Regions from separate parts of the Streptomyces sp. NBC_00988 genome, predicted to be linked through region 1. Evidence: riboswitches for the same ligand, from Rfam matches in the RefSeq annotation. Region 1 holds a riboswitch; each other region holds the start of a gene.

Region 1 (3,273 bases):
GGGGACGGCACCTACGTGACCAGCCTCCAGCCGAGCCTGCTCCTGGAGGGCCTCGGTGGCGCGGTGGAACTGTTGCAGGGGGATGCCGGCGCCCTCATCGACCTGATGGAGGTGCGGCGGCTGTTCGAACCCGTCGCGACAGCGCTCGCCGCCACCCGCATCTCCGAGGACGGTCTGGCCGAGGTGAAGCGGCATCTGGACGCCATGCGGGAGGCACGTGACGACGTCGAGCGGCTGAACCTCCACGACGCGGCCTTCCACCGCGCCGTGGTCGCCGCCACCGGCAACGAGACACTCCTCACCATCCTTGAGGGCATCTCGGGGCGCACCCTGCGGGCCCGCATCTGGCGCGGTCTGGTCGACGCACAGGCCTCGGGGCGGACGCTCGCGGAACACGAGGCCATCTTCTCGGCGCTCGCCGGCCGGGACGCCGCCCTCAGCCAGGCCGCCGCACTGGTCCACGTCAGCAACACGGAACGGTGGTTGCGTGAACACCTCGACTCGACGAACGGCGAGTTCGATCGCTGACCGCGAAGAGCATGTGCGGCGGCCGGTGGAGGGTTCGGCCGATCAGGAACGGCGCCGGAGCCGCAACGGAACGTAGACGGCGAGGGCGACGACGAAGGCCACGTAGTACGACAGGTCGGCGCCGTGCAGTGCCCGCGCGACCGGACCCACGTACAGCCCGGTGTCCATGAACGGGACCGCGGCGCCGAAGGCGACGACGAACGCCGTCAACGAGGGCCATCCTGTCGGGTACCGGCGTTGTTCGGTGGCGAGGTCGATCGGCGCGCCCTGCCGCTCCCGCGCCCGGACGGCCCAGTCGACGACGACGATCGCCACGAAGCCGGGGATCCAGTAGCCGACGAAAAGCAGCACGTTCTGGAAGCGGGCGGTGGTGTCGGCCGCGTGCATCCACAGCACCAGCGGGAGGCCGAGCAGCGCGGCAAGGGCCGCGGCAGCCGGGCGGGCGACACGCACGCCCACGGTCTGCAGCGCGAGTGAACCGCTGTAGTCGTTCATGGCGTTGCTGCACAGCGCGGCCACCACCACCGCGAACAGCCCCAACGCGCCGACGACCCCGCTGCCGAGCAGATCCCGCACTCCTGCGACGGTCTGGTCGGTGAGCCGGGACGCACCCCACAGCCCGAGCGCCTGGACGGACCCGAGCGAGAGCACGAGACCCAGCAGGGTGCACCAGAACATGCGGGCGCGAGAGGTGGAGCGCGGCAAGTACCGGCTGAAGTCACTGGCGTACGGGGCCCAGGACACGGTCAGACTCAGCGCGATGGTGCTGGTCAGCACGAACGCCCCGGCCCGGTCGGCGCCGTACGCGGTGCCCGCCACGGCGTGGGCGCCGTCGAGCAGATGCCAGGCTATCAGCGCGAAGGCGGCGACGAGCACGAAGGTCATCACGATCTGGAGCCGGTGGATCACCTCGTACCCCAGTACACCGAGAGCTCCCTGTGCGGCCATGACGACCAGTGCGCCGAGCCAGAACGGCCACCCGCACAGGCGGGCGAGCGCGTCCGCGCCGAACAAGCCGATCAGCGCGTCCCAGGCGATGGACGAGAGCCACTGGAGCACACCGGGCAGCACGACGGCCCACCCGAAGGCGAGCCGGGCCAGAGGCAGTTGGCCCGCGCCGGTCAGCCCGCCCCACGTGCTCAGGCAGGCGGTCGGTATCGCGCCGATCAAGGTCCCGAGCACGACGGCAGCAAGGGCCGTGCGCATGTCCAGACCGAGCGCCACCCCGATGGTGCCGGTGAACACACCCGTCATGGTGAGGTTCGGAGCGAACCACACGGTAAACAGGCGCCCGGCGCCGCCGTAGCGGTTGGCCTCGGGAACCGGCTCGATGCCGTGTGCCTCGGCCCGGAGGTCACCGGGGCCGCCGGGCATCCGGCCGCCGAACGGCGTCTGCCGGGAAGGTGCGGGTGACTCGCCCGAAGCATGCGTCAACGGCATGGAAGACATCCCTCCGCCAGTACGAACTGGTTCAGGTTCGACGGGTGTGATCTCAGCCCTCGGCGGGGCACCCCGTGTCCGGTAAGACGAGAAGACTAACCCGGAGCCCGGTTGGCGATATGGCATGCCCATGTCATTCTCTCTCATGGGAGCGCTCCCACACGGTGGGCGCCGGATGTTCGCGCGGAGCCCGCAGAGCTGCCGCGCCCTCCGCACCTGCATCCGTTCAGCCCGCAAACCGGTCGAGCCGGTGCCGCTGGCGGGCCGGTCAGGCGAACGACGCCTCGATGGAGTTTACGGATGGAGTGCGCAGTTCGACCAGGCGCAACGCCAGAGGCTGGACAGCAGCACGGAAGCTGTGGTCGACGCAGCCGCCGAAGTACGCGGGGTCGTCGGAGTTGACGCGGATCACGACACCTCTGTCGGAGCATCCGCCACAGCGAATGCTCCGACATGCCCTCGACAACGCGGAGCCGGACGTCGGACGGCGAGTACACGGTCAGCGGGACCCGCTCGGAACCGAGCCGGGCGACGAGGTCCGGGTCCTCCAGGCACCGCACCGCTCGGTCGACGCGTTCGGCGCCGAGTATGTCCGGAGCCTGGCGAATGTAGTCGGGCGGCCCCTCCTCGCCCGCGTGGCAGACGCGCCGCAGACCCGCCCGGACGCCAACGTCGGAGCCCTCGGTGAAATCCGCCGATGGGTGCCCCACCTCGGCCGAGTCCGATCCGAGATCGAGAATCGGGATGTCGGGGGCCAAGCCGGCGTCTAGCATCCGCAGCGATTCGGCGGCGGGCCGGTCGCGCATCGCGCAGACGATCGCACAGCCGCTGACATCGGGTTCGTCGGCGGCGCGGCGCGTCGTCCGCCCCGCAGGACGGTCGCCGCCGGGATCCCGCGTGCCGTGTTCGTGCGCATCGACGAAGACCTCGACATGCCGGCACCCGGCCGCGTGAGCGCGGACGAGGTAGCGCCAGGTCATCTCCACGACGTCCCGCCGGGAATGGAGGGCGGCGGTCATGTTCGCGTAGTACAGGTCGAGGAAGAACTGCAGGCCGGTGAACCAGTGGCGGCCGGCCAGGTCCGTGAAGTCGGTGTACGGCAGGCGTGTAGCGTTGCGCCGGGACAGCTCAAAGACCGTCTCCGGTTCAAGAGCGCCCTCCAGAAGGAGGTGGAGTTCGGCCGACGGCGCGGGTAGACGGAGCTCGGACACGGGGCTCACTCAGCACTGCGGTCACCAGGTCGAAGAAGGAGTCCAGGTCGCAGACGACCCTTATGGCGGGCAGGTCCTCCCGGCCATAAGGGGC
Region 2 (3,273 bases), 4.1 Mb from region 1:
CCAGTTCATGGACAGGTTCAGTCCGCCAGCGGCAGATACACGCGGTTCCCGCTCGCCGCGAACTCCTTCGACTTCTGGAGCATCCCCTCAGCGACCTCGTCAGCCGTCGCCCCAGCGGCAGCCGTACCGCCGAACTGCGCAGTGATGCTTTGACTGATCTTCATCGAGCAGAACTTCGGCCCGCACATCGAGCAGAAGTGCGCCGTCTTGGCCGGCTCCGCCGGAAGCGTCTCGTCGTGGAACTCCCGTGCCGTGTCCGGGTCGAGGGCCAGGTTGAACTGGTCCTCCCAGCGGAACTCGAAGCGGGCGTCGGACAGCGCGTCGTCCCATTCCTGCGCACCGGGGTGCCCCTTGGCGAGGTCGGCTGCGTGGGCGGCGATCTTGTAGGTGATGACGCCGGTCTTGACGTCGTCACGATTGGGCAGGCCCAAGTGCTCCTTGGGCGTGACATAGCAGAGCATGGCCGTGCCCCACCAGGCGATCATCGCAGCACCGATGCCGGAGGTGATGTGGTCGTACGCCGGCGCGACGTCCGTCGTCAGCGGGCCGAGCGTATAGAACGGAGCTTCATCACAGATCTCCTGCTGAAGGTCGATGTTCTCCTTGATCTTGTGCATCGGGACATGTCCCGGGCCCTCGATCATGGTCTGTACGTTGAAACGCTTCGCGATCGTGTTGAGTTCCCCGAGCGTCCGCAACTCCGCGAATTGGGCCTCGTCGTTGGCGTCCGCGATCGACCCCGGCCTCAGACCGTCGCCCAGCGAGTACGTGACGTCGTAGGCGGCGAGGATCTCGCACAGCTCCTCGAAGTTCTCGTAGAGGAACGATTCCTTGTGGTGGGCCAGGCACCAGGCCGCCATGATCGAGCCGCCGCGCGAGACGATGCCCGTCTTGCGGTTCGCCGTCAGCGGTACGAACGGCAGCCGCACGCCCGCGTGGACGGTCATGTAGTCCACGCCCTGTTCGGCCTGTTCTACGACCGTGTCCTTGTAGATCTCCCAGGTCAGCTCCTCGGCGCGGCCGTCGACCTTTTCGAGCGCCTGGTAGAGCGGCACCGTGCCGATGGGGACGGGGGAGTTGCGCAGCACCCACTCACGGGTGGTGTGGATGTTGCGGCCGGTGGACAGGTCCATGACCGTGTCGGCGCCCCAATGGGTCGCCCAGGTCATCTTCTCGACCTCCTCCTCGATGGAGGAAGTGACCGCGGAATTACCGATGTTGGCGTTGACCTTCACCAGGAACCGCTTGCCGATGATCATCGGCTCGATCTCCGGATGGTTCACGTTGGCCGGCAGCACCGCCCGCCCGGCCGCGATCTCCTCCCGGACCACCTCGGGCGAAACCTTCTCCCGTACGGCCACGAACTCCATCTCGGGCGTGATCTCGCCACGTCGCGCGTAGGCGAGCTGCGTGACCGGCGTACCGTCACGGCCTCGGCGCGGCTGACGCGGCCGGCCGGGGAACACCGCGTCGAGGTTGCGGAGTCCACCGCGCGGTGAGGTGTGCTTGATGCCGTCGTCCTCGGGGCGGACGGGACGGCCCGCGTACTCCTCGGTGTCGCCGCGCGCGATGATCCAGTTCTCCCGCAGCGGCGCCAGCCCCCTGCGGACGTCGGTGTCGACGAGCGGATCGGTGTACGGGCCGGAGGTGTCGTACAGCGTCACGGACTGCCCGTTGGTGAGGTGCACCTGACGGACCGGCACCCGCAGATCGGGGCGCGAGCCCGCGACGTACCCCTTGTGCCAGCCGATGGACCGCTCGGCCTCCGTCGGCTTTCCAGCCTCCGTGGACTGCTCGGCCCGCGCGAACTCTTCGCCCGGAATGGGCTGTTCGTCCTGGCTGACGGCAGACGTGCGTACGTCTTTGTTGGTCATGAGACCTACTCCCTACGCCGGCATTACCCGGTAACAGGTTCGGCGGTCGACGCAGCGGCTTCCGTCAGCCGATGTTTCATGTGAAACATCACTCGATTCAGGTGACGTTTCCCGTGAAACATCGCAGAGACGAAGGTCAGCGCCCTCTCAGCCCGGTGCTCCGAGCTCCCGCGTGTGCAAAGGTGCCTCCACGCTAGCGTCATAAGTGGCGCGGTGAACAGTGGGCCTCCGGCGTTCTTGCGATGATCGGGCGGTGACCACGACACAGCAGCCCCCGTACCCGCCGACCGGGCCGCCGCATGGCCACGACCAGGGATCTGGCGACGACCACGGTTCTGGTTCCGGGCACGACCACGGATCGGGCGGGGACGGCGGACACGGACCGGGTGGAGACGGCGGGCACAGTTCCGGGGCAGGCGGTGGGCACGGTCACTCGCACAGCCACGGCCCCGCCGCCCCCGTCTCCCGGCATCTGCGGAAGGTCATCGCGGCGATCCTGATCCCGTTCACGGTGGCGGTCGTGGTCGGCATGGTGGTGCTCTGGCCCGGCGGCGCCCCGTCGCACAAGCGCACCGGGGTCGGCTTCGACCGGCAGACACAGCAGGCGACGGTCACCAAGGTCGTCAGCGTGAGCTGCGCGTCGGTGAACGCCTCGGGCGGGGGCTCGACCGGGGACACCTCCACCGCCGAGGGCTCCTCCGCGGCGCAGGAGGCGGCCGGCACCTGCAAGAAGGCCACGGTCACGGTCTCCACCGGCAAGGACAAGGGCCGTACGTTCACGGAGATCGTGCAGCCCGACCAGTCACGGCAGTTGCATCAGGGCGAGAAGGTCGTGGTCGCGTACGAACCCTCCGCGCCCAGGGATCTGCAGTACTCCGTCACCGATGTGAACCGTAAGTTCCCGATGGCACTGCTCGCCGGGATCTTCGCGCTGGTCGTCGTGGTGGTGGGCCGGCTGCGCGGTGTCATGGCGCTGGTCGCACTGGCCATCAGCTTCATGATCCTGAACTTCTTCATCCTGCCCGCGATCCTGCACGGCTCGAACCCGCTGATCGTGGCGGTGGTCGGATCGAGCGCCATCATGCTCATCGCCCTGTACATGTGCCACGGCCTGTCGGCGCGTACGTCGGTGGCGGTGCTCGGCACCCTGATGTCTCTGGTGCTGATCGGCGTCCTGGGCTCGGTGTTCATCGGCTGGGCCGCGCTGACCGGGAACACGGACGACAACACGGGCCTGATCCACGGGCTGTACCCATCGATCGACATGAGCGGCCTGCTGCTCGCCGGCGTCATCATCGGTTCGCTCGGCGTGCTCGACGATGTGACGGTCACCCAGACGTCGGCGGTCTGGGAACTCCACGAGGCCAACCCCTCGATGGGCTGGCGCGGGCTGTACCGC
Region 3 (3,273 bases), 6.4 Mb from region 1:
CGCTCTCCCGTCGTCGTACCGTCCAGGCGTGGACGGCGAGGATCGCGCCGACCGCGACGAACTGGACGATCGTCAGCACGGCCGCCGTGGACAGGTCGAAGACCTCCGAAGTCTGGCGGTAGATCTCGACTTCGAGGGTCGAGAAGGTCGGGCCGCCGAGGATCTGGACCACGCCGAAGGAGGTGAAGGTGAAGAGGAAGACCATCAGCGCGGCCGCGGCCACGGCGGGCCCGAGCGCGGGCAGCGTCACCGTCCGCCAGGCCCGGAGCCGGGACGCGCCGAGCATCCGCGCGGCCTCCTCCTGACGCGGGTCGAGCTGGGCCCAGAGGCCGCCCACCGTCCGTACGACGACCGCGTAGTTGAAGAAGACGTGCGCGAGCAGGATGGCCCACACGGTGGTGTCCAGCCGTACGCCCCACAGGTCGTCGAGGAGCCCGCCCCGGCCGACGAGCGCGAGGAACGCCGTACCGACGACGACCGTCGGCAGCACGAACGGGACCGTCACGACGGCCCGCAGGACGTGTCGGCCGGGGAAGTCGAAGCGCGCGAAGACGTATGCGCCGGGGAGCGCGATCAGCAGCGTGAGCGCGGTCGAGGCGAGCGCCTGCCAAGTGGTGAACCACAGGACGTGCCGGATGTCGGACTGCGCCAGCACATCCCAGATACGGCCCAACTGCCAGGCGCCGTCGACCTTGAGGCCGCGCGCGACGATCGCGGCGACGGGGTAGGCGAAGAACACCGCGAAGAACGCGACGGGCACGGCCATGAGCCCGAGCCGCGTCACGTTCCCCTTACGGGTCCGCCTCGGGGCTGCTTCAGCCGCCGCTTCGGCTACTTCAGTACGAGCGAGGTCCACGACTTGACCCACTGGTCCCGGTCGGCGGCGATCTTCGCGGGCGCCATGGTCTCGGGGTCCGAGGCCTGGCGGCCGTACTTCACGAACTCCTGCGGCACCTGGGCGCCTTGGATCACCGGGTAGACGAACATGTTGAGCGGCATGTCCTGCTGGAACTCCTTGGTCAGCAGGAAGTCGAGGAACGCCTTGCCGCCCTTGGTGTTCTGGGCGTTGCTGAGCAGCCCCGCGTACTCGGTCTGCCGGAAGCAGGTGCCGTACGACACCCCGGTGGGCGCGGTGGTCGGCTTCGGGTCGGCGTAGATGACCTCGGCGGGCGGCGAGGAGGCGTACGAGACGACGAGGGGCCGGTCGCCGCCCGCCTTCTTGCCGCTGGCGGACCCGGAGAACTCCTGGTCGTAGGCCTGTTCCCAGCCGTCGACGACCTTGACGCCGTTGGCCTTGAGCTTCTTCCAGTAGCCCTGCCAGCCGTCGTCCCCGAACTGCGCGGCGCTGCCGAGCAGGAAGCCGAGGCCGGGCGAGGAGGTGGCCGCGTTCTCGGTGACGAGGAGGTTCTTGTACTCGGGCTTGACCAGATCCGCGAACGAGGTCGGCGGGGTCAGCTTGTGCTTGCTGAAGTAGGCCTTGTCGTAGTTGACGCAGATGTCGCCGGTGTCGATGGGCGTGACCCGGTGCTTGGTCTGGTCGACGCGGTACTCGGGCTTGACGAGCGTGGAGCCCTTCGCGTCGTAGGACTGGAAGAGGCCGTTGTCGAGCGCGCGGGAGAGGAGGGTGTTGTCGACGCCGAAGAAGACGTCGCCCTGGGGGTTGTCCTTGGTCAGGATCGCCTTGTTGACCGCCTGGCCGGCATCGCCGTCCTTGAGGACCTTGACGGTGTAGCCGGACTGCTTCTCGAAGTCCTTGAGGACGCTCTTCGAGACGGCCCACGAGTCGTGGCTGACGAGGGTGACGGTCTTGGAGTCACCGCCGCTGCCGCTGTCGGACGAGCCGCACGCGGAGAGGGTGAGCAGGCCGAGGCCGACGGCCGCGGCCATGAAGGTCTTGGTGTGGTGCATGGGTGTTTTCCTCCTGGGGTGTCCAGGAAGAGACGCGGCCCCGCCCACAGGACGTGGGCAGGGCGCAACAGCAAGAGTGGTGACCGAACTTCCTACCCAGAATGACCTGGGCGAGGTTCAGAGGGTCTGCGGACAATCCCGCACTCTCAGCGCTGTGGCGCTCCCCTGTCGGAATATGAAGATGTACCTGCGTGTACTACGCGGAACAGGTTACCGGGTCACCGCTCGGTGGCGGCGAGTTGGCCGCACGCTCCGTCGATCTCCTGGCCCCGGGTGTCCCGGACGGTGACCGGCACCCCATGGGCCGCGATGGCCTCGACGAACGCCTTCTCGTCCTCGGGGCGGGAGGCGGTCCACTTCGAGCCCGGCGTCGGGTTCAGCGGGATCAGGTTGACGTGCACGGGCTTGCCCTTGAGGAGCCGGCCGAGCCGGTCACCGCGCCACGCCTGGTCGTTGATGTCACGGATCAGCGCGTACTCGATGGACAGCCGGCGCCCCGACTTCGCCGCGTACTCCCAGCCGGCGTCGAGGACCTCGCGCACCTTCCACCGCGTGTTCACGGGGACCAGGGTGTCGCGCAGGTCGTCGTCAGGAGCGTGCAGCGAGATCGCGAGCCGGCACTTGAAGCCCTCGTCGGAGAAGCGGTGGATCGCCGGGACCAGTCCGACCGTCGAGACGGTGATCCCACGCTGCGAGAGGCCGAGGCCGTCCGGCTCGGGGTCGGTGAGGGCGCGGATCGACTGGACGACCCGCTTGTAGTTGGCGAGGGGCTCGCCCATGCCCATGAAGACGATGTTGGAGAGCCGCGCGGGACCGCCGGGAATCTCGCCGTCGCGCAGCGCGCGCATCCCGTCGACGATCTGGTGCACGATCTCACCGGTCGACAGATTGCGGTCCAGGCCGGCCTGTCCGGTCGCGCAGAACGGGCAGTTCATGCCACACCCCGCCTGCGAGCTGATGCACATGGTGACCCGGTCCGGGTACCGCATCAGCACCGACTCGACGAGCGTCCCGTCGAACAGCCGCCACAGCGTCTTGCGGGTGGTCTCCTGGTCGGTCGACAGATGCCGTACGACGGTCATCAGCTCAGGAAGCAGCGCCTCCTGCAGCTTGGCGCGCGAACCGGCGGGGATGTCGGTCCACTCCGCCGGGTCGTGTGCGAGGCGCGCGAAGTAGTGCTGCGAGAGCTGCTTGGCGCGAAACGGCTTCTCCCCGACCGCGGCGACGACTTCCTTGCGCTCGGCGGGCGTGAGATCGGCAAGGTGCCGCGGCGGCTTCTGGGCTCCGCGGGGGGCGACGAATGTGAGTTCTCCGGGCTTAGGCATGGCCCTACCAGTGTCGCAGACATACGAAGAGGGACTCGCC

What was found. Region 1 has a riboswitch for thiamine pyrophosphate ahead of OG496_RS09980 (purine-cytosine permease family protein). Riboswitches for the same ligand answer to the same signal wherever they lie in the genome.
Region 2: linked by a shared signal. The riboswitch ahead of thiC (phosphomethylpyrimidine synthase ThiC) and the one ahead of OG496_RS09980 (purine-cytosine permease family protein) in region 1 are both predicted to bind thiamine pyrophosphate.
Region 3: linked by a shared signal. The riboswitch ahead of OG496_RS39315 (thiamine ABC transporter substrate binding subunit) and the one ahead of OG496_RS09980 (purine-cytosine permease family protein) in region 1 are both predicted to bind thiamine pyrophosphate.

What each region holds. Positions count from the first base shown of each region.
Region 1 is NZ_CP108730.1:2,177,675-2,180,947, forward strand. Features, by position in the region: gene OG496_RS09975 (FadR/GntR family transcriptional regulator) at 1-528, shown strand, start outside; gene OG496_RS09980 (purine-cytosine permease family protein) at 571-1,968, opposite strand; TPP riboswitch at 1,960-2,053, opposite strand; gene OG496_RS09985 (adenosine deaminase) at 2,112-3,179, opposite strand.
Region 2 is NZ_CP108730.1:6,274,963-6,278,235, forward strand. Features, by position in the region: gene thiC (phosphomethylpyrimidine synthase ThiC) at 18-1,874, opposite strand; TPP riboswitch at 1,867-2,056, opposite strand; gene OG496_RS28760 (YibE/F family protein) at 2,128-3,273, shown strand, end outside.
Region 3 is NZ_CP108730.1:8,531,854-8,535,126, reverse strand. Features, by position in the region: gene OG496_RS39320 (ABC transporter permease) at 1-766, opposite strand, end outside; gene OG496_RS39315 (thiamine ABC transporter substrate binding subunit) at 832-1,908, opposite strand; TPP riboswitch at 1,980-2,085, opposite strand; gene rlmN (23S rRNA (adenine(2503)-C(2))-methyltransferase RlmN) at 2,127-3,233, opposite strand.